4 regions of the Metabacillus sp. KH_069 genome follow, and region 2 is predicted to be linked to each of the others. Evidence: a T-box and tRNA genes for the amino acid it is inferred to sense, from the RefSeq annotation. Region 2 holds a T-box; the other regions hold tRNA genes.
The links. The T-box of region 2 lies ahead of serS (serine--tRNA ligase). A T-box ahead of a tRNA ligase gene usually reads a tRNA of that ligase, here a tRNA-Ser.
Positions count from the first base shown of each region.

Region 1 (5,034 bases), 910 kb from region 2:
CATCTGTATTCAAAATACCAAAGCGGCTTGCTTCGTCCCATGGCACTTCTTTTACAGAAATAGAGACGTCTGCATCTTTTTCCACATGGTAATCAAGCATATCCGAATAATCCATTTTATAAATGTGATCTCCAGATAAAATCAGAACATACTCAGGATCGTATTGCTTTAAGTAGTTAAGATTTTGATAGATGGCACTTGCTGTTCCTTTGTACCATTTCACCTCTGAGGACTCTGCATATGGAGGAAGTACAGTAACTCCTCCATTTTTGCGGTCAAGATCCCATGCACTGCCAATCCCGATATAAGAATTCAGTACAAGCGGCTGATACTGTGTCAGCACTCCTACTGTATCTACACCTGAATTGCAGCAATTGCTTAATGTAAAGTCGATAATGCGGTACTTTCCGCCAAATGGCACTGCTGGTTTTGCAAGGTTTTGCGTTAAAGAACTTAAACGACTACCCTTTCCTCCTGCCAATAACATTGCGACGCACTTTTTTTTCACCATGGTTGATTGTCTCCTCTCGTTTTTTAACTGCGCGTAAAATGGATATTCCATAAGGCGGAATGGTCATTGATATGTGATAAGGCTGATTATGCTGCGTGCCTTCTTGTGCTTTAAGATCTTTCTTATTAACCTGGCCTGATCCTCCAAATACAGCGTCATCGCTGTTCATGATTTCAATGTATTTTGTATCGGCCGGCACCCCCACTTTATATTCGTGGTAGGTTTGCGGTGTGAAGTTGCAGACTACAACGAGCTGCTCATTAGGCTTTTGGCCTCTTCTGATAAAGGAAAAGATACTTTGGTCGGAATTATTCACATCAATCCATTCAAAGCCTTCCTGTGAGTGATCCTGCTCATACAGAGGACGCTGTTTTTTATAAACAGCCAGCAGTTCCTTGAAATAGGTTCTTGCCTTTTGATGCATGTCAAAATCATCAAGCACCCAATCAAGCTGTTCAAGATCCTTCCACTCATCAAACTGGGCAAATTCGCCGCCCATAAACAGCAGTTTTTTTCCTGGATGAGTCATCATATACCCGAGAAGCAGACGATACTGAGCAAACTTCTGCCAATAATCCCCCGGCATTTTATTCAGAAGTGAACGTTTTCCATGAACAACTTCATCATGTGAAAGCGGAAGGATAAAGTTCTCTGTAAAAGCATAAATCAGTGAAAATGATACCTTGTGGTGAAGGTGTTTCCGCTGTTCCGGAGGAGCTTCCATGTACTTGAGGATATCGTTCATCCACCCCATGTTCCATTTGTAGTTAAACCCAAGCCCTCCATCAGATGTAGGTGATGTCACCAGAGGAAAGTCGGTTGAATCCTCTGCTATCATTAAAACACCAGGATCATAGGCAAATACATTTTCATTCAGCTTTCTCAAGAAATTCACTGCAAACGGATTTTCATGAGGCTCTTCAGTATTCTGCCAGTAGAGCATGTTCGCTACTGCATCCACTCTGAATCCATCAATATGATATTTTTCAAGCCAGAAAAGAGCATTAGAGATTAAGAAACTCTGAACCTCAGGCTTCCCTAAGTCAAAGTTAGCCGTACCCCAAACCTCATTCTCCCGGTCTTCATATCTCTCATATTCAAATGTCGGTTCCCCATCGAAATAATAAAGCCCATGCGCATCCTTGCAGAAATGGCCCGGCACCCAGTCCATGATGACGCCAAGATTATTCTGATGACAAAGATCGATGAACTTCATTAATTCATGAGGAGTTCCGTACCGGCTTGTAGCCGCATAATATCCGGTTCCCTGATATCCCCATGAACGGTCATAAGGATGTTCAATAATAGGCAGAAGCTCAATGTGAGTAAATCCATGATCGAGAACATACGGAATCAAAATATCCGCTAGCTCCAAATATGTATAAAGGCTGCCGTCCTCTTTCTTTTTCCAAGAACAAAGATTAAGCTCGTAAATATACATCGGCCGATTATAAATTTCCTTCTGACGCTTCTTCTTCTGCCACTTCTGATCATTCCACTCATAATCTGCCAGATCATAAACAATCGAAGCAGTATTCGGTTTCACCTCTGCATAAAAGGCAAATGGATCAGATTTAAGAATTTTCTCATTTTTCCGTGTAATAATCTCGTATTTATACAGGTCACCCTCTTTTATATCCTGAATAAAAGCAGACCAGATACCTTGATCATTCACTCTTTCAAGCTTGTGATTCGAGCCGTCCCAGTGATTAAAATCACCTGCAACCCGCACCTCAAGCGCATGAGGAGCCCAAACAGTAAACACAGTACCGCAAACACCGTTCCGTACGCTGCTGTGAGCACCAAATAATTCATGAGCTTTAAACAAATTTCCCTCATGGAAAAGATGAACCTCAAAATCAGTTGGCGTAGCAAGATTCATTCCTAATCACCCTTTCTATAAGTTTATCTTAATTCTAATTTCAATCAGAAGGAAGGATTACCTTTTTTGTAAGCGCTTCTACTTATTGACATGATATGTCATGAATCAGCATTCATTTTTCAAAAAACTATTCTTTTAAAATGATGTCGAATGAGGAAACGAAAGAAATAAGGATAATCGAAGAATTTGGCGAAATGAACATCAGTCAAATATACTAAAAAAATCAATATACGTAAGAAAATACAGGAATTTCTAACAGGATATTCTAATTGTGTATTTTGAGTAAGTTATATCACAAAAATAGTTAATTCGACAAAATGAGTAAGAATTGTCGAAATCTTTTTATTCTTCATTTTCGTTTATTCTTTATTACCATTACTTATACCTCTCTTTAATATATTTCAAACCTTATTCGATAAAATATTTATAAAGATTTATATTATTTGTTGAAAATATATTTTAAGTTCATGAAAGAGAAAATGAATCATTTTTTTACATGACTTTTTCTGAAGATTTTAGTTAAGAGGTTAATTGGAGAGTTAGAGAGCTTTGGAAGATAGTTGGAGACTAGTTAAAAGTTAAGTGTTTCATCAAGGCACTTGCATAAACGGCCAAAGGCAACTATAAGAGCTTATTGTTTGTAGAATATTGACTGAAGGGTTAGTTAGGAGTGGTTCCATACAGGCGCAGAGAAAGGATAGGAGATGGTTGAGACAGATAGTAAAGGGGATGGGTTCATATAACCTTTAAGTATTAAAAGATTCTCTTACACAACTTTTAAAATTAAAAGGCTGTATTTTCATAGATTGTTGTTTTCGAGTATAAATGTTGTCCGTTACTTTCTGCTGCAGGAACTTGCTTTCTGCGATCCTGTTGGGAGCCTACCCGGCTTGCCTACTGGTTTTATGGTCTGAGGACAAAAATCCAGAATGGCAGCTGTAAAATGGAATCAAATACGCTGTTTGAGGACAAATATCCAGAATGGCGGCTGCGAAATGGAATCAACAACGCTGTTTGAGGACAAATATCCAGAAAGGCGGCTGCAAAATGGAATCAATCATTTCCCTCTGTTTCCCGCAGGAATCAAGTTCCTTTCGCTACAATCCACTTAAAGTTTTTAACATTTAGTCTAATAGCAACTATATTTACGAACAGAGCCAATTAAAAAGAGTGCTGCACTATGTGCAGCACTCTTTCAAGTATGACCCGTACGGGATTCGAACCCGTGTTACCGCCGTGAAAGGGCGGTGTCTTAACCGCTTGACCAACGGGCCAAAAACAAGGCTTTCTGGCGGAGAAGGAGGGATTTGAACCCTCGCGCCGCTTACGCGACCTACACCCTTAGCAGGGGCGCCTCTTCAGCCACTTGAGTACTTCCCCAGATATGGCTCCGCAGGTAGGACTCGAACCTACGACCGATCGGTTAACAGCCGATAGCTCTACCACTGAGCTACTGCGGAATAATATTGAAACCTTATTTCTCCAAAACAGAAATGGTGGGCCTAAATGGACTCGAACCATCGACCTCACGCTTATCAGGCGTGCGCTCTAACCAGCTGAGCTATAGGCCCATTATGGAGCGGGTGATGGGAATCGAACCCACGACATTAGCTTGGAAGGCTAGAGTTTTACCATTAAACTACACCCGCAATATGAATATAAAAATGGGGCGACTGATGGGAATCGAACCCACGAATGCCAGAGCCACAATCTGGTGCGTTAACCACTTCGCCACAACCGCCACTATTATATTTGTTTAGCATTTACAACATTAAAGTAAATGGTGGCTTGGGACGGAATCGAACCGCCGACACAAGGATTTTCAGTCCTTTGCTCTACCGACTGAGCTACCAAGCCATTTTATAATTTGTAGTACAATAATGTTACATTCTTGAAACCTTCGCCCAAATTTCAGAAAGCTTAGCCAAGAAGCGGCTCAATTTGTGCGCTGATGCTTATGCTTCGAAGCTTATTCGATCGTGCTCTACCGACTGAGCTACCAAGCCATTTGTATGGATAAAAATTTTTACTAACCTTTACATAAAGTAAAAATGGCGGTCCCGACCGGGATCGAACCGGCGATCTCCTGCGTGACAGGCAGGCATGTTAACCGCTACACCACGGGACCATTTGGTTGCGGGGACAGGATTTGAACCTGCGACCTTCGGGTTATGAGCCCGACGAGCTACCAGACTGCTCCACCCCGCGACAATATTAATTAAGTTCATTTAATCCGATTATTATGCTGCGAATCAATCGGCTTGCTGAAGTAAGTTATTCCACTTATCAAAATAAAAATGGAGGAGGTAGAGGGATTCGAACCCCCGCGGGATTTGACTCCCCTGTCGGTTTTCAAGACCGATCCCTTCAGCCGGACTTGGGTATACCTCCGAATGACTAAATAGAATGGTGGACCTTGTAGGACTCGAACCTACGACCGGACGGTTATGAGCCGTCTGCTCTAACCAACTGAGCTAAAGGTCCTTTTTTGGTAGCGGCGGAGGGAGTCGAACCCACGACCTCACGGGTATGAACCGTACGCTCTAGCCAGCTGAGCTACACCGCCCCAGGAACAAAGTCAATTAATTCTATTTAATTGGTGGAGCCTAGCGGGATCGAACCGCTGACCTCCTGCGTGCAA
Region 1 is NZ_CM174460.1:3,539,922-3,544,955, forward strand. Features, by position in the region: gene AC3ISE_RS17815 (glucose-1-phosphate adenylyltransferase) at 1-508, opposite strand, end outside; gene glgB (1,4-alpha-glucan branching enzyme) at 462-2,393, opposite strand; tRNA gene AC3ISE_RS17825 (tRNA-Glu) at 3,596-3,667, opposite strand; tRNA gene AC3ISE_RS17830 (tRNA-Ser) at 3,683-3,773, opposite strand; tRNA gene AC3ISE_RS17835 (tRNA-Asn) at 3,779-3,853, opposite strand; tRNA gene AC3ISE_RS17840 (tRNA-Ile) at 3,888-3,964, opposite strand; tRNA gene AC3ISE_RS17845 (tRNA-Gly) at 3,969-4,042, opposite strand; tRNA gene AC3ISE_RS17850 (tRNA-His) at 4,059-4,134, opposite strand; tRNA gene AC3ISE_RS17855 (tRNA-Phe) at 4,175-4,250, opposite strand; tRNA gene AC3ISE_RS17860 (tRNA-Asp) at 4,446-4,521, opposite strand; tRNA gene AC3ISE_RS17865 (tRNA-Met) at 4,525-4,601, opposite strand; tRNA gene AC3ISE_RS17870 (tRNA-Ser) at 4,692-4,784, opposite strand; tRNA gene AC3ISE_RS17875 (tRNA-Ile) at 4,801-4,877, opposite strand; tRNA gene AC3ISE_RS17880 (tRNA-Met) at 4,883-4,959, opposite strand; tRNA gene AC3ISE_RS17885 (tRNA-Ala) at 4,991-5,034, opposite strand, start outside.
Region 1: it has a tRNA-Ser gene. The T-box ahead of serS (serine--tRNA ligase) is inferred to sense a tRNA for this amino acid. The anticodon was not compared.

Region 2 (5,034 bases):
GACTTTGTTGTTTGTCACTCAGGTCAATAATTGAATATAAAAATAGATAAAAAAACGGTGGAGGTTATGAATTTGAGCAACATGAAGTTTAAGCGTTTGCTGTCCGTGCTGTTAGCTGCTGTTCTGGCAGTAACAGTTATTTTGCCGGCAGCACAGGCATCTGCGGCAGAAAATGATGCAGTTGGAGTGAATGCAAAAGGTGCAATTTTAGTAGAAGCGTCTACAGGTAAAATTCTATACGGGAAAAATGCAGACGATCTGCTTCCGATTGCAAGTATGGCTAAAATCATGACAGAATATTTAGTTCTTGAAGCAGTTGATAAAGGGAAAATCAAGTGGGATCAAACATACACCCCAAGTGATTATGTCTATAGAATTTCACAAAACCGCGGACTGTCCAACGTCCCATTACGAAAAGACGGTACATACAATGTAAAAGAGCTTTATGAAGCAATGAGCATTTATTCTGCAAACGGAGCAGCTATTGCTTTAGCAGAAATCGTTTCAGGATCTGAGTCTAATTTCGTGAAATTAATGAATGAAAAAGCTAAAGAGCTTGGTCTTAAAAACTTCGAATTTGTAAACTCAACAGGTTTAGAAAATGGAGATCTAGCAGGAATGCATCCTGATGGCACGACAGCAGATGCCGAGAATAAAATGTCAGCACGCGATATGGCGCTGCTTTCTCAAAAATTAATAAATGATTATCCAGAAGTATTAGAGACAGCAAGTACTCCAAGAAAAATATTCAGAGAAGGCACAGAAGATGCTATCAAAATGGATAACTGGAACTGGATGCTTAAAGGCTTGTTATTTGAAACAGAAGGTGTAGACGGTTTAAAAACAGGTTCTACTAAATCAGCAGGTTCTTCTTTTACAGCAACTGCTGAACGAAACGGCATGCGCGTTATTACTGTCGTCTTAAACGCTGCAAGTGATGACGGCAGCCTTCATACTCCTCGTTTTAAAGAAACGAAAAAAATGATCGATTATGCATATAACAATTTCAAGATGGAAGAAGTTTATCCTGAAAACTATCAAATCAAAAATAAATCTGACCTCTCCGTTGTGAAAGGAAAAGAAAAAGAAGTAGCTGTAGCAACAAAAGAGCCTCTTAACCTTGTTGTTAAGAACGGTGAAAAAGAATCATATGAGCCAAACTACGTCTTTGATCAAAAGAAGGTCAATGCAGACAATGAAGTACAGGCTCCTGTCAAAAAAGGCGAAAAAATCGGCTATATGACAGTAAAGTACAAAGGTAAAGGCCAAAATCTGGGCTTCTTAGAAGAAAAAAGCGATGCTAATGTTGATATCGTCACAAAAAGCGGTGTTGAAAAAGCCAATTGGTTTGTTTTATCCATGAGAGGAATCGGCGGATTCTTCGGCGGTCTTTGGGGAACGGTGACAGACACTGTGACAGGCTGGTTTTAATTGAAAGAAGACTTACTCAATATGAGTAAGTCTTTTTTCATATTTTGATATATTAGGTGCGAAACGGGAGGTTCCGCTTTTCTTATTGTCTAGCTCTACCGCCCAACTCCTCGGCCAGAACAAATCCGTCAGCAAAGGCAAAAAGCGCCTTCACTGCCGGATTCTTATCTGTCTGTCGGAGCTAAACGGGCGGTTCCACTTTTCTCATTGTCTAGCTCCGCCTCCTAACCCCTCAGTCAGAACAAATCCGTCAGCAAAGGCAAAAAGCGCCTTCACTGCCGGATTCTTATCTGTCTGTCGGGGCTAAACAGTCGGCTCCGCTTTTCTTTGTGCGAATTGTTTTAATAATCCCTTTAATTTTGATAGGATTTTTTAATAACTTAGGATAGAATAAGCTATATGTGCAAAATGAAATTTTACATAATATGAGGGGGATATAGAATGAATAACACAGGTACAGATCGTGTAAAACGCGGAATGGCAGAAATGCAAAAAGGCGGCGTCATTATGGACGTAGTCAATGCAGAGCAAGCAAAGATCGCTGAGGAAGCTGGAGCAGTTGCTGTAATGGCACTTGAGCGCGTTCCTGCTGACATTCGTGCTGCAGGCGGAGTTGCCCGTATGGCAGATCCTACAATTGTTGAAGAAGTGATGAAAGCTGTAACGGTTCCAGTTATGGCAAAAGCACGTATTGGCCACATCGTGGAAGCTCGCATATTAGAAGCGATGGGTGTCGATTACATTGATGAAAGTGAAGTATTGACTCCTGCTGATGAAGAGTATCATTTAAATAAACGTGATTATACAGTTCCATTTGTTTGCGGATGCCGTGATTTAGGTGAAGCTACTAGACGTATTGCTGAGGGAGCTTCTATGCTTCGCACAAAAGGCGAGCCTGGTACAGGAAATATCGTTGAGGCTGTTCGCCACATGCGTAAAGTAAATGGCCAAGTTCGCAGAATCATTGGAATGAGCACGGATGAATTAATGACAGAAGCGAAGCTGTTAGGCGCGCCTTATGAGCTTCTTCTTCAAATCAAGCATGAGGGACGCCTTCCGGTTGTAAACTTTGCAGCAGGCGGAATTGCAACTCCGGCAGATGCTGCTCTAATGATGCAATTAGGAGCAGACGGTGTATTCGTAGGTTCAGGTATCTTCAAATCAGAAAACCCTGCAAAATTTGCCCGTGCGATCGTTGAAGCAACAACTCACTATCAGGACTATGAATTGATTGCAAGTCTTTCAAAGGGACTTGGAACAGCAATGAAAGGCATTGAGATCTCAACTTTGCTTCCTGAGAACAGAATGCAAGAGCGCGGCTGGTAATGATAAAGGAGTAGAATACAATGCTTAAAATTGGTGTATTAGGCCTTCAAGGTGCTGTAAGAGAACATATCCGATCAATAGAGGCAAGCGGTGCTGAAGGAGTCGTTGTTAAGCGTCCTGAGCAGCTTGATGAATTGGACGGTCTTATTATGCCAGGCGGAGAGAGCACAACGATGCGACGCCTGATTGATAAATATGAGTTCATGGGTCCGCTGAAAGCTTTCGCTGAGCAGGGAAAGCCGATGTTTGGAACCTGTGCAGGCTTAATTCTTCTTGCTAAAAACATTGTGGGTTACAGCGAAGGACATCTTGGAGTAATGGATGTTACCGTTGAGAGAAACTCATTTGGGCGTCAGCGTGAAAGCTTTGAAGCAGAACTGAATATTACGGATGTTGCTGAAGATTTCGTTGGTGTGTTTATCAGGGCTCCTCATATTGTCGAAGTTGGAGAAGACGTGGAAATTCTGTCTAAACATAACGGAAGAATCGTTGCAGCACGTCAAGGACAGTTCCTGGGCTGTTCGTTTCATCCTGAATTAACAGATGATCACCGGATGACTGGGATGTTTGTGCGCATGGTTAAAAATACAAAAGCGAAATTAAGTGTATAAAAACCTTGCAACCGTATCAAACTTGTAGTAAATTATGAATTACTTAATTGAACATGAAAAACATGACGACAGGAAATAGTAGCAAGTGCTTCTTTCTTAGAGAGCCGGTGGCTGGTGAAAATCGGTGTTAGATCCTTGTGAATCCATCCTTGAATGAGATGTTGAAATCTTCGGAGAGTAGACATTTCCGGTACAGGCCGTTATCCTGCTTAAGAGGAAGGCAATCTGCCTTCAATTAGGGTGGCAACGCGGATATAACTTCCGTCCCTTTACCAGGGGACGGGAGTTTTTTATTTGCAAAAAAACATTAAAAGGAGTTTTGTCATGCTGGATATTAAATATTTGCGCGCTAACTTTGAAGAAGTAAAAGAAAAGCTGTCTCATCGCGGAGAGGATTTAGGGGACTTCAGCAAGTTCGAGGAGCTTGATCAAAAACGCCGTGAACTGATTTCAAAAGTAGAAGTTTTTAAAAGCAAGCGAAATGAAGTTTCAGGGCAAATTGCTGTTTTAAAGCGTGAAAAACAAGATGCCGATCATTTAATCAAGGAAATGCGTGAAGTTGGCGACCGCGTGAAAGAAATGGACGATGAGCTTCGCCGGGTTGAAGCAGAGCTTGAAACGTTAATGCTGTCTATTCCAAATATTCCGCATGAAAGTGTGCCTGTAGGCGAAACGGAAGACGATAATATTCTTCACCGTGAATGGGGAGGAGTCCCTGCATTCTCATTTGAACCAAAACCTCACTGGGATGTTGCCGATCACCTTGGGATCTTAGATTTTGAACGTGCGGGTAAAGTAACCGGCAGCCGTTTTGTTTTCTACCGCGGCTTAGGTGCACGTCTCGAGCGTGCGCTGATCAGTTTTATGCTTGATTTGCATATCGATGAACACGGCTATACAGAAGTGCTGCCTCCTTATATCGTAAATCGTGACAGCATGACTGGAACAGGCCAGCTGCCTAAATTTGAAGAAGATGCATTTAAAATTGCGGGCGAAGATTACTTTTTAATTCCTACAGCTGAAGTGCCTGTAACCAACATGCACCGTGAAGAGATTCTCTCTATCGATCAGCTTCCGGTCAATTATGCGGCTTACAGCTCTTGCTTCCGTTCTGAGGCTGGCTCTGCAGGCAGAGATACTAGAGGATTAATCCGTCAGCATCAGTTTAATAAAGTAGAGCTTGTGAAATTTGTTAAACCTGAAGATTCTTATGATGAGCTTGAAAAACTGACAGGACATGCAGAGAAAGTTCTTCAGCTTTTGGGTCTGCCTTATCGTGTGCTTAGAATGTGTACAGCAGATCTTGGATTTACGGCTGCAAAGAAATATGACATTGAAGTATGGATACCGAGCCAGGAAACATACCGCGAAATTTCATCTTGCAGTAATTTTGAAGCCTTCCAGGCGCGTCGCGCAGGAATCCGTTTCAGACGTGAGCCTAAAGGAAAACCTGAATTTGTTCATACACTGAACGGATCTGGTCTTGCGATTGGCAGAACAGTTGCCGCCATCCTCGAGAATTATCAGAAGGAGGATGGAACTGTTGTTATTCCTGAAGTATTGCGTCCATATATGGGGAATAGAGAAGTCATTTCACGATAATAATAACCATTCAAGAAGGGGCTAAAATCCGTTTTGGCCCTTCCTTAAATTTTTTTGAAAAAGT
Region 2 is NZ_CM174460.1:21,244-26,277, forward strand. Features, by position in the region: gene AC3ISE_RS00090 (serine hydrolase) at 67-1,431, shown strand; gene pdxS (pyridoxal 5'-phosphate synthase lyase subunit PdxS) at 1,873-2,757, shown strand; gene pdxT (pyridoxal 5'-phosphate synthase glutaminase subunit PdxT) at 2,778-3,368, shown strand; T-box leader at 3,425-3,640, shown strand; gene serS (serine--tRNA ligase) at 3,693-4,970, shown strand.

Region 3 (5,034 bases), 620 kb from region 2:
CGTACCGCAAACCGACACAGGTAGGCGAGGAGAGAATCCTAAGGTGAGCGAGAGAACTCTCGTTAAGGAACTCGGCAAAATGACCCCGTAACTTCGGGAGAAGGGGTGCTTTTTAGGGTTCATAGCCCTGAAAAGCCGCAGTGAATAGGCCCAGGCGACTGTTTAGCAAAAACACAGGTCTCTGCGAAGCCGCAAGGCGAAGTATAGGGGCTGACGCCTGCCCGGTGCTGGAAGGTTAAGGGGAGAGGTTAGCGCAAGCGAAGCTTTGAACCGAAGCCCCAGTAAACGGCGGCCGTAACTATAACGGTCCTAAGGTAGCGAAATTCCTTGTCGGGTAAGTTCCGACCCGCACGAAAGGCGTAACGATCTGGGCACTGTCTCAACGAGAGACTCGGTGAAATTATAGTACCTGTGAAGATGCAGGTTACCCGCGACAGGACGGAAAGACCCCGTGGAGCTTTACTGTAGCCTGATATTGAATTTTGGTACAGCTTGTACAGGATAGGTAGGAGCCTTGGAAGCCGGAGCGCCAGCTTCGGTGGAGGCATTGGTGGGATACTACCCTTGCTGTATTGAAATTCTAACCCACAGCCCTGATCGGGCTGGGAGACAGTGTCAGGTGGGCAGTTTGACTGGGGCGGTCGCCTCCTAAAATGTAACGGAGGCGCCCAAAGGTTCCCTCAGAATGGTTGGAAATCATTCGCAGAGTGTAAAGGCACAAGGGAGCTTGACTGCGAGACCTACAAGTCGAGCAGGGACGAAAGTCGGGCTTAGTGATCCGGTGGTTCCGCATGGAAGGGCCATCGCTCAACGGATAAAAGCTACCCCGGGGATAACAGGCTTATCTCCCCCAAGAGTCCACATCGACGGGGAGGTTTGGCACCTCGATGTCGGCTCATCGCATCCTGGGGCTGTAGTCGGTCCCAAGGGTTGGGCTGTTCGCCCATTAAAGCGGTACGCGAGCTGGGTTCAGAACGTCGTGAGACAGTTCGGTCCCTATCCGTCGTGGGCGCAGGAAATTTGAGAGGAGCTGTCCTTAGTACGAGAGGACCGGGATGGACGCACCGCTGGTGTACCAGTTGTCTTGCCAAAGGCATCGCTGGGTAGCTATGTGCGGAAGGGATAAGTGCTGAAAGCATCTAAGCATGAAGCCCCCCTCAAGATGAGATTTCCCATCACGTAAGTGAGTAAGAACCCTGAAAGATGATCAGGTTGATAGGTCTGAGGTGGAAGCGCGGTGACGTGTGGAGCTGACAGATACTAATCGTTCGAGGACTTAACCACAGTCTAATAAAGTGTAACATTTAAGTGAATCTTGTTATCAAACGTTATCTAGTTTTGAAAGAATAACTTCTTTCGAAAAAAAAGCTTGAAATCTTCGGATTTCATAGTATAATAATTTTTGTCACTATGTCTGGTGATGATGGCAAAGAGGTCACACCCGTTCCCATGCCGAACACGGAAGTTAAGCTCTTTAGCGCCGATGGTAGTTGGGGGTTTCCCCCTGTGAGAGTAGGACGTTGCCAGGCTAGTGAAAATATTATTCCGCAGTAGCTCAGTGGTAGAGCTATCGGCTGTTAACCGATCGGTCGTAGGTTCGAGTCCTACCTGCGGAGCCATTTTGGAGAGCTGTCCGAGTGGCCGAAGGAGCACGATTGGAAATCGTGTAGGCGGTAACCCGTCTCAAGGGTTCGAATCCCTTGCTCTCCGCCACTATTTATATAAATGGCCCGTTGGTCAAGCGGTTAAGACACCGCCCTTTCACGGCGGTAACACGGGTTCGAATCCCGTACGGGTCACCAACATCATTTTCACTGCGGAGGATTAGCTCAGCTGGGAGAGCATCTGCCTTACAAGCAGAGGGTCGGCGGTTCGAGCCCGTCATCCTCCACCATCTTTACTGAATACAGCAGCACAAAAACTTCATTTATTATTGTCGCGGGGTGGAGCAGTCTGGTAGCTCGTCGGGCTCATAACCCGAAGGTCGCAGGTTCAAATCCTGTCCCCGCAACCAAATGGTCCCGTGGTGTAGCGGTTAACATGCCTGCCTGTCACGCAGGAGATCGCCGGTTCGATCCCGGTCGGGACCGCCATTCTTAATTAAAAAAGAATAAAATGGCTTGGTAGCTCAGTCGGTAGAGCACGATCGAATAAGCTTCGAAGCATAAGCATCAGCGCACAAATTGAGCTGCTCCTTGGCTAAGCTTACTGAAATTTGGGCGAAGGTTTCAAGAATGTATCATTATTGTACTACAAATTATAAAATGGCTTGGTAGCTCAGTCGGTAGAGCAAAGGACTGAAAATCCTTGTGTCGGCGGTTCGATTCCGTCCCAAGCCACCATTTACACTTAAATGCCGGTGTAGCTCAATTGGTAGAGCAACTGACTTGTAATCAGTAGGTTGGGGGTTCAAGTCCTCTTGCCGGCACCACTTACAGTGTGGAGGGGTAGCGAAGTGGCTAAACGCGGCGGACTGTAAATCCGCTCCCTCCGGGTTCGGCGGTTCGAATCCGTCCCCCTCCACCATTTTCATAAAAAGAATATAGGGGTATAGTTTAAAGGTAGAACAGAGGTCTCCAAAACCTCCGGTGTGGGTTCGAGTCCTACTACCCCTGCCAATTTAATTAATCTTATATAGTATAATGGCGGTTGTGGCGAAGTGGTTAACGCACCAGATTGTGGCTCTGGCATTCGTGGGTTCGATTCCCATCAGTCGCCCCTTTTTTTTACTTAATAGGGTTTTTATTTTTGTTTTGGGCTATAGCCAAGCGGTAAGGCAACGGACTTTGACTCCGTCATGCGCTGGTTCGAATCCAGCTAGCCCAGCCATTTTTCATTAAGAGTCATCTTTGTGCAGCTCCTGCATAAACTACATTACAAAGCGATTTGCGGAAGTAGTTCAGTGGTAGAACACCACCTTGCCAAGGTGGGGGTCGCGGGTTCGAATCCCGTCTTCCGCTCCAATAGTTGAGGCGGCATAGCCAAGTGGTAAGGCAGAGGTCTGCAAAACCTTTATCCCCGGTTCAAATCCGGGTGTCGCCTCCAATTTTTATTTATCACCCTTGCCGGGGTGGCGGAACTGGCAGACGCACAGGACTTAAAATCCTGCGGTAGGTGACTACCGTACCGGTTCGATTCCGGTCCTCGGCACCATCTTCATCACAATTTCATTTGCCGGTGTGGCGGAATTGGCAGACGCGCACGACTCAAAATCGTGTTCCTCTGGAGTGTCGGTTCGACCCCGACCACCGGTATCATTGAACAGTATGTCAAGCTGTCAAATTAACGTTTCTTACACTTTGTAAGGAACGTTTTTATTTATCTCCAATATACGATTTTTACAAAAATATCGTGTACATAAAATCGTGTGCGTACCAGTCATTAAACAAAGATAAATTTAAAATGGCATGAGTAGTAAAGGAAATTGATTTTAAAACAGCTTTTTCTTTATTTATTGATGATTGCCAAATTAGGAATCTAAGACTCAATTCAATATTACAGTTGGATTAACTTTATGTTTAAACATAAAAACACAAAACCCAATGTTTAATGCAAAACGAAAGCAGAGGATTTTTGTAGCGGTTAGAAACAAAAAAGGCTTACGAGCGCTCTCACTATATCTTATATTTTCAAATCCGTTACCTTCAAAGAAAATCATTGGAGGCAGGTTTTAATAACAACAATATTGGGGGTCAACTATGAAATATTCAAAGAAAGTTGTAATTGTTAGTCTTGGTTTAGGGTTAGCAATCGTAATCGGTGCAACCACTATTGTTCCAGCTGCTATTCAAGGAAAAGAAAAAGTTTCATATGAAGAACTTGAGAAGCAACTAACTTCAACTAAAAGAGAACTTAAAGAAACAAAGGCGGCTTTAGCATCTTGTGAAGCACCATCAGAAGCAGAAAAGCATGCTATGAATCTTGAACCTAATAAATCTTATAAAGTCAATGAACTTGGAGATTTTAAATCTGGAGAAAGAATTACCCCTGGAATATATATTGTGAAACTGGTAGATCCAAAATCTGAAGGAACTATTTATACATTCGCTGAAGGTTCAACTCAGGAATATGAAAATCACAAATCGTTCTCTATACTTGGTGGAATAGATCCTAACAATACAGTTAACGATACTTGGACTTTTGTTGTAGATCCTAACGATACTATTCTTTCAGATGTTCCTGTAAAGATGTTCCGAGCAAATTAATTTATACGAAATTCAATGAGGTCCTAGAAGTCCATTCTAGGACTTCTTTATTTTTTACCAAGTTTTAAAAAGAACCTCTGCTTGTCTATTGTTATTAAGAGTATTAGCGGTTCTTTTTAAAAGCTTTAAAATTTCAAGATGTGACCAAAGACCGTCTTGCATCGGTCATTTTTCCGCTAGGACAAGATTTTGTACCTGCATCTAGTCAAAATAATACACCATCTTAGTCAATTTAGTATCCCTATATAAGTAAGCGCTACCATTATAATAAAAGAAAGCGATTACAATAAAAGGGGTGGTGATACGGTTGGAAACGAAAATTCAAACGAATCCGGTAAGCACGAAATCTCATTTGGAGGCAGTACCTAAAAAGAAATTTAAGTTTAAGAGCTTACTAACATACGCTGCCTTTGTTGGACCGGCACTTTTATTTTTCTTAGTTATTCAAATTCTTCCGTTCTTAATGGGTCTTTATTATTCATTTACTTCATGGAATGGAGTCAGCTCGGCTGTTGAGTGGGTTGGGATTGAGAATTATAAGAAGATCTTTACGAACGATCCGGCCTTTTTTAATTCCTTTATGTTTACGACGAAATTTATGTTTGCGGCAGTTATTATTAGTAACTTAATAGGTTTTGCGTTTGCATTGATTTTAAATGCTGCGCTTAAAACCAAGAACATATTGCGGACCGTGTTTTTTATTCCTAATGTTATCGGCGGATTGCTGCTCGGGTTTATCTGGCAGTTCATTTTTGTAAAAGGGTTTGCTTCGATTGGAAACATGACAGGCATCGAATTTTTCAAAATGCCGTGGCTTGGGGATGAAACG
Region 3 is NZ_CM174460.1:639,164-644,197, forward strand. Features, by position in the region: rRNA gene AC3ISE_RS03300 (23S ribosomal RNA) at 1-1,284, shown strand, start outside; rRNA gene rrf (5S ribosomal RNA) at 1,414-1,529, shown strand; tRNA gene AC3ISE_RS03310 (tRNA-Asn) at 1,545-1,619, shown strand; tRNA gene AC3ISE_RS03315 (tRNA-Ser) at 1,624-1,713, shown strand; tRNA gene AC3ISE_RS03320 (tRNA-Glu) at 1,728-1,802, shown strand; tRNA gene AC3ISE_RS03325 (tRNA-Val) at 1,819-1,894, shown strand; tRNA gene AC3ISE_RS03330 (tRNA-Met) at 1,938-2,014, shown strand; tRNA gene AC3ISE_RS03335 (tRNA-Asp) at 2,018-2,093, shown strand; tRNA gene AC3ISE_RS03340 (tRNA-Phe) at 2,267-2,342, shown strand; tRNA gene AC3ISE_RS03345 (tRNA-Thr) at 2,356-2,431, shown strand; tRNA gene AC3ISE_RS03350 (tRNA-Tyr) at 2,442-2,526, shown strand; tRNA gene AC3ISE_RS03355 (tRNA-Trp) at 2,545-2,618, shown strand; tRNA gene AC3ISE_RS03360 (tRNA-His) at 2,646-2,718, shown strand; tRNA gene AC3ISE_RS03365 (tRNA-Gln) at 2,755-2,829, shown strand; tRNA gene AC3ISE_RS03370 (tRNA-Gly) at 2,889-2,963, shown strand; tRNA gene AC3ISE_RS03375 (tRNA-Cys) at 2,972-3,045, shown strand; tRNA gene AC3ISE_RS03380 (tRNA-Leu) at 3,065-3,153, shown strand; tRNA gene AC3ISE_RS03385 (tRNA-Leu) at 3,174-3,254, shown strand; gene AC3ISE_RS03390 (hypothetical protein) at 3,699-4,205, shown strand; gene AC3ISE_RS03395 (carbohydrate ABC transporter permease) at 4,513-5,034, shown strand, end outside.
Region 3: it has a tRNA-Ser gene. The T-box ahead of serS (serine--tRNA ligase) is inferred to sense a tRNA for this amino acid. The anticodon was not compared.

Region 4 (5,034 bases), 220 kb from region 2:
TGAACTTCACCCTGGACATGGGTAGATCACCTGGTTTCGGGTCTACGACCACGTACTAAAACGCCCTATTCAGACTCGCTTTCGCTGCGGCTCCGTCTCTTCAACTTAACCTTGCACGGGATCGTAACTCGCCGGTTCATTCTACAAAAGGCACGCCATCACCCATTAACGGGCTCTGACTACTTGTAAGCACACGGTTTCAGGATCTTTTCACTCCCCTTCCGGGGTGCTTTTCACCTTTCCCTCACGGTACTGGTTCACTATCGGTCACTAGGGAGTATTTAGCCTTGGGAGATGGTCCTCCCTGCTTCCGACGGGATTTCTCGTGTCCCGCCGTACTCAGGATCCACTCTGGAGGGAACGAAGTTTCGACTACAGGGTTTTTACCTTCTCTGACGGACCTTTCCAGGTCGCTTCATCTACCCCGTTCCTTTGTAACTCCGTATAGAGTGTCCTACAACCCCAAGAGGCAAGCCTCTTGGTTTGGGCTAATTCCGTTTCGCTCGCCGCTACTTGGGAAATCGCGTTTGCTTTCTCTTCCTCCGGGTACTTAGATGTTTCAGTTCCCCGGGTCTGCCTTCAATATCCTATGTATTCAGATAAAGATACTGTTCCATTACGAACAGTGGGTTTCCCCATTCGGAAATCTCTGGATCAAAGCTTACTTACAGCTCCCCAAAGCATATCGGTGTTAGTCCCGTCCTTCATCGGCTCCTAGTGCCAAGGCATCCACCGTGCGCCCTTCATAACTTAACCTAAATGGTCAGCCGCATCTAAGATACGTTTCGCATTTCGTTGTTTGTTCAGACATAAATGTCTGGAAAATCACTAATTATGGTAAGCGTAAATCTCAGTGAATTACTTGTTATCAATTACGTTATCTAGTTTTCAAAGAACAACCGACAAATCAGAAGATTTGTCTTCTATCATATGAGAGAATGATCTCTCAAAACTAAACAAAAACCAAAAGCGTCCTCATATATTCCTTAGAAAGGAGGTGATCCAGCCGCACCTTCCGATACGGCTACCTTGTTACGACTTCACCCCAATCATCTACCCCACCTTAGGCGGCTGGCTCCTTGCGGTTACCCCACCGACTTCGGGTGTTGCAAACTCTCGTGGTGTGACGGGCGGTGTGTACAAGGCCCGGGAACGTATTCACCGCGGCATGCTGATCCGCGATTACTAGCGATTCCAGCTTCATGCAGGCGAGTTGCAGCCTGCAATCCGAACTGAGAATGGTTTTATGGGATTGGCTAAACCTCGCGGTCTCGCAGCCCTTTGTACCATCCATTGTAGCACGTGTGTAGCCCAGGTCATAAGGGGCATGATGATTTGACGTCATCCCCACCTTCCTCCGGTTTGTCACCGGCAGTCACCTTAGAGTGCCCAACTGAATGCTGGCAACTAAGATCAAGGGTTGCGCTCGTTGCGGGACTTAACCCAACATCTCACGACACGAGCTGACGACAACCATGCACCACCTGTCACTTTGTCCCCCGAAGGGGAACCTTCTATCTCTAGAAGTGGCAAAGGATGTCAAGACCTGGTAAGGTTCTTCGCGTTGCTTCGAATTAAACCACATGCTCCACCGCTTGTGCGGGCCCCCGTCAATTCCTTTGAGTTTCAGTCTTGCGACCGTACTCCCCAGGCGGAGTGCTTAATGCGTTAGCTGCAGCACTAAAGGGCGGAAACCCTCTAACACTTAGCACTCATCGTTTACGGCGTGGACTACCAGGGTATCTAATCCTGTTCGCTCCCCACGCTTTCGCGCCTCAGCGTCAGTTACAGACCAGAGAGTCGCCTTCGCCACTGGTGTTCCTCCACATCTCTACGCATTTCACCGCTACACGTGGAATTCCACTCTCCTCTTCTGCACTCAAGTTTCCCAGTTTCCAATGACCCTCCCCGGTTGAGCCGGGGGCTTTCACATCAGACTTAAGAAACCGCCTGCGCGCGCTTTACGCCCAATAATTCCGGACAACGCTTGCCACCTACGTATTACCGCGGCTGCTGGCACGTAGTTAGCCGTGGCTTTCTGGTTAGGTACCGTCAAGGTGCGAGCAGTTACTCTCGCACTTGTTCTTCCCTAACAACAGAGTTTTACGATCCGAAAACCTTCATCACTCACGCGGCGTTGCTCCGTCAGACTTTCGTCCATTGCGGAAGATTCCCTACTGCTGCCTCCCGTAGGAGTCTGGGCCGTGTCTCAGTCCCAGTGTGGCCGATCACCCTCTCAGGTCGGCTACGCATCGTTGCCTTGGTGAGCCATTACCTCACCAACTAGCTAATGCGCCGCGGGCCCATCTGTAAGTGACAGCCGAAACCGTCTTTCCAACTTGAACCATGCGGTTCAAGATACTATCCGGTATTAGCTCCGGTTTCCCGGAGTTATCCCAGTCTTACAGGCAGGTTGCCCACGTGTTACTCACCCGTCCGCCGCTAACCTGCTGGAGCAAGCTCCAGCAAGTCCGCTCGACTTGCATGTATTAGGCACGCCGCCAGCGTTCGTCCTGAGCCAGGATCAAACTCTCCGAAGAAAATTTGCGACTCAATTTGTTGCTGACTTCAAAAATTTAAAACGTTTGGTACGCTTTTGGTTTTGTTTAGTTTTCAAAGATCATTTTTAAAAATTGGAGCGGGTGATGGGAATCGAACCCACGACATTAGCTTGGAAGGCTAGAGTTTTACCATTAAACTACACCCGCGAAAAGTATTTGTCTGGTCGGGAAGACAGGATTCGAACCTGCGACCCCTTGGTCCCAAACCAAGTGCTCTACCAAGCTGAGCTACTTCCCGGACACATAATATATAGAATGGCGCGCCCGATAGGAGTCGAACCCATAACCTTTTGATCCGTAGTCAAACGCTCTATCCAATTGAGCTACGGGCGCACTTGTTAATGTCTTGTTCATGTAATGAAGCGACTTAAATATAATACCAAGTTGTGTTCTTTTTGTCAACAACTTTTTTGAGGTTTTTTTAAAGCTCTTTTGGTGCGGCCGAGAAGAGTCGAACTTCCACGGGGTTGCCCCCACTAGGCCCTCAACCTAGCGCGTCTGCCATTCCGCCACGACCGCGAAAAGATAAAAAATGTATGGTGCGGGTGAAGGGACTCGAACCCCCACGTCAAAGACACTAGATCCTAAGTCTAGCGCGTCTGCCAATTCCGCCACACCCGCATACATTAGTTAAAATGGTGTGCCATGAAGGACTCGAACCTTCGACCCTCTGATTAAAAGTCAGATGCTCTACCGACTGAGCTAATGGCACTTACTACTATTCGCATTTAAAATAAAATGGCTGGGCTAGCTGGATTCGAACCAGCGCATGACGGAGTCAAAGTCCGTTGCCTTACCGCTTGGCTATAGCCCAATAAATGGCGGTCCCGACCGGGATCGAACCGGCGATCTCCTGCGTGACAGGCAGGCATGTTAACCGCTACACCACGGGACCAGATATGATGGTGGAGGATGACGGGCTCGAACCGCCGACCCTCTGCTTGTAAGGCAGATGCTCTCCCAGCTGAGCTAATCCTCCCAATCATTGATATGCAATTTAAAGCGATGACCCGTACGGGATTCGAACCCGTGTTACCGCCGTGAAAGGGCGGTGTCTTAACCGCTTGACCAACGGGCCAAAGACAAAAAAATAATGGCGGAGAAGGAGGGATTTGAACCCTCGCGCCGCTTACGCGACCTACACCCTTAGCAGGGGCGCCTCTTCAGCCACTTGAGTACTTCCCCATAATATGGCTCCGCAGGTAGGACTCGAACCTACGACCGATCGGTTAACAGCCGATAGCTCTACCACTGAGCTACTGCGGAATAATTAGTCATGACAGACTTCTTTTATTATATGAAGATTAGTACAAGCTGTCAAGCCTTCTTTTTATTAATGTTTTGCGTCTCTTACGACGGCTTTTATAATTTATCACAGCTTTGTATTATGAGTCAACCCCTTTTTTCATCTATGAAACAAGTTTTATTTTCCCGCCGCATTTTCCGCATACATACTTGGAAGTATCCATTCTTCTGTGCCGTTTATAAATGAACATACAAGCTCTGCACTGATACACTAATGTCTTCTTTTTTCTGACTGTCGTCTGAAGCGGCGTGCAAAATCTCGGGGCACCTACTTTCGAAAGAAGCTCTCTAAATTCAGAATCACGGTGCTTATACCCTCTGCCCTCTATATGGAGATGATAGTGGCATAGTTCATGTTTGATGATACCGGTTATCTCTTCTAATCCCTGAGCTATATACTTAGGGTTAATTTCGATGTTGTGGCTTTTTAAAAGGTATCTTCCGCCTGTTGTGCGCAGCCGGGGGTTAAAGATCGCTTTATGTACAAACTTTTTTTGAAAGTAAGTTATCGAAATCGATTCTGTCAGTTGCTGAAGCTCTGTTTCATTCATCGGTTACACCCCGCATAGTTTGTATCTCCGAACAGGACATCTTGCGCCCGCATATAGTAAGTAATACACATACTCCATTATAAACAATAAGGAGGAACGAGCAATGCCCTCATGGTTAAAAAACCAAATGCAGCGTGCGTTTTATGAAAAGGACCGCTATCAAATAAAGATGTTGAATCAATGCTGGTATTTCTATAGAAAAAAACACTGCTCATGAGCAGTGTTGGAACAACTAAATGCATTGCGTCTTTTTTCAGCAAAAACTACATTTATTATAGCTGGTTATTAAGATTTATTAGCCGAAATGGGGAATCATTCAGCTAATCCCCCATTCGAATCTGCAGCACTGCACGCATGCAGTGTTTTTCATTAACCGTTAATCATCGTCAAAGCGACCCGGCCTTTATGCTGATCTACAGAGTCCACCCATACCGTAACAACATCACCGACGGAAACGACATCGAGCGGATGTTTGACAAAAGAGTTTCTGAGCTTTGAAATATGAACGAGCCCATCCTGTTTAACGCCTATGTCCACAAACGCGCCAAAATCTACAACATTGCGCACTGTGCCCTGAAGTTCCATGCCAGTCTGAAGGTCCTCGAGTTTCAATACAC
Region 4 is NZ_CM174460.1:245,325-250,358, reverse strand. Features, by position in the region: rRNA gene AC3ISE_RS01460 (23S ribosomal RNA) at 1-756, opposite strand, end outside; rRNA gene AC3ISE_RS01455 (16S ribosomal RNA) at 991-2,540, opposite strand; tRNA gene AC3ISE_RS01450 (tRNA-Gly) at 2,635-2,708, opposite strand; tRNA gene AC3ISE_RS01445 (tRNA-Pro) at 2,723-2,799, opposite strand; tRNA gene AC3ISE_RS01440 (tRNA-Arg) at 2,818-2,894, opposite strand; tRNA gene AC3ISE_RS01435 (tRNA-Leu) at 2,995-3,080, opposite strand; tRNA gene AC3ISE_RS01430 (tRNA-Leu) at 3,099-3,182, opposite strand; tRNA gene AC3ISE_RS01425 (tRNA-Lys) at 3,198-3,273, opposite strand; tRNA gene AC3ISE_RS01420 (tRNA-Gln) at 3,301-3,375, opposite strand; tRNA gene AC3ISE_RS01415 (tRNA-Asp) at 3,381-3,456, opposite strand; tRNA gene AC3ISE_RS01410 (tRNA-Val) at 3,465-3,540, opposite strand; tRNA gene AC3ISE_RS01405 (tRNA-Glu) at 3,568-3,639, opposite strand; tRNA gene AC3ISE_RS01400 (tRNA-Ser) at 3,656-3,746, opposite strand; tRNA gene AC3ISE_RS01395 (tRNA-Asn) at 3,753-3,827, opposite strand; gene AC3ISE_RS01390 (SprT family protein) at 3,971-4,417, opposite strand; gene cmpA (cortex morphogenetic protein CmpA) at 4,521-4,634, shown strand; gene AC3ISE_RS01380 (Tex family protein) at 4,787-5,034, opposite strand, start outside.
Region 4: it has a tRNA-Ser gene. The T-box ahead of serS (serine--tRNA ligase) is inferred to sense a tRNA for this amino acid. The anticodon was not compared.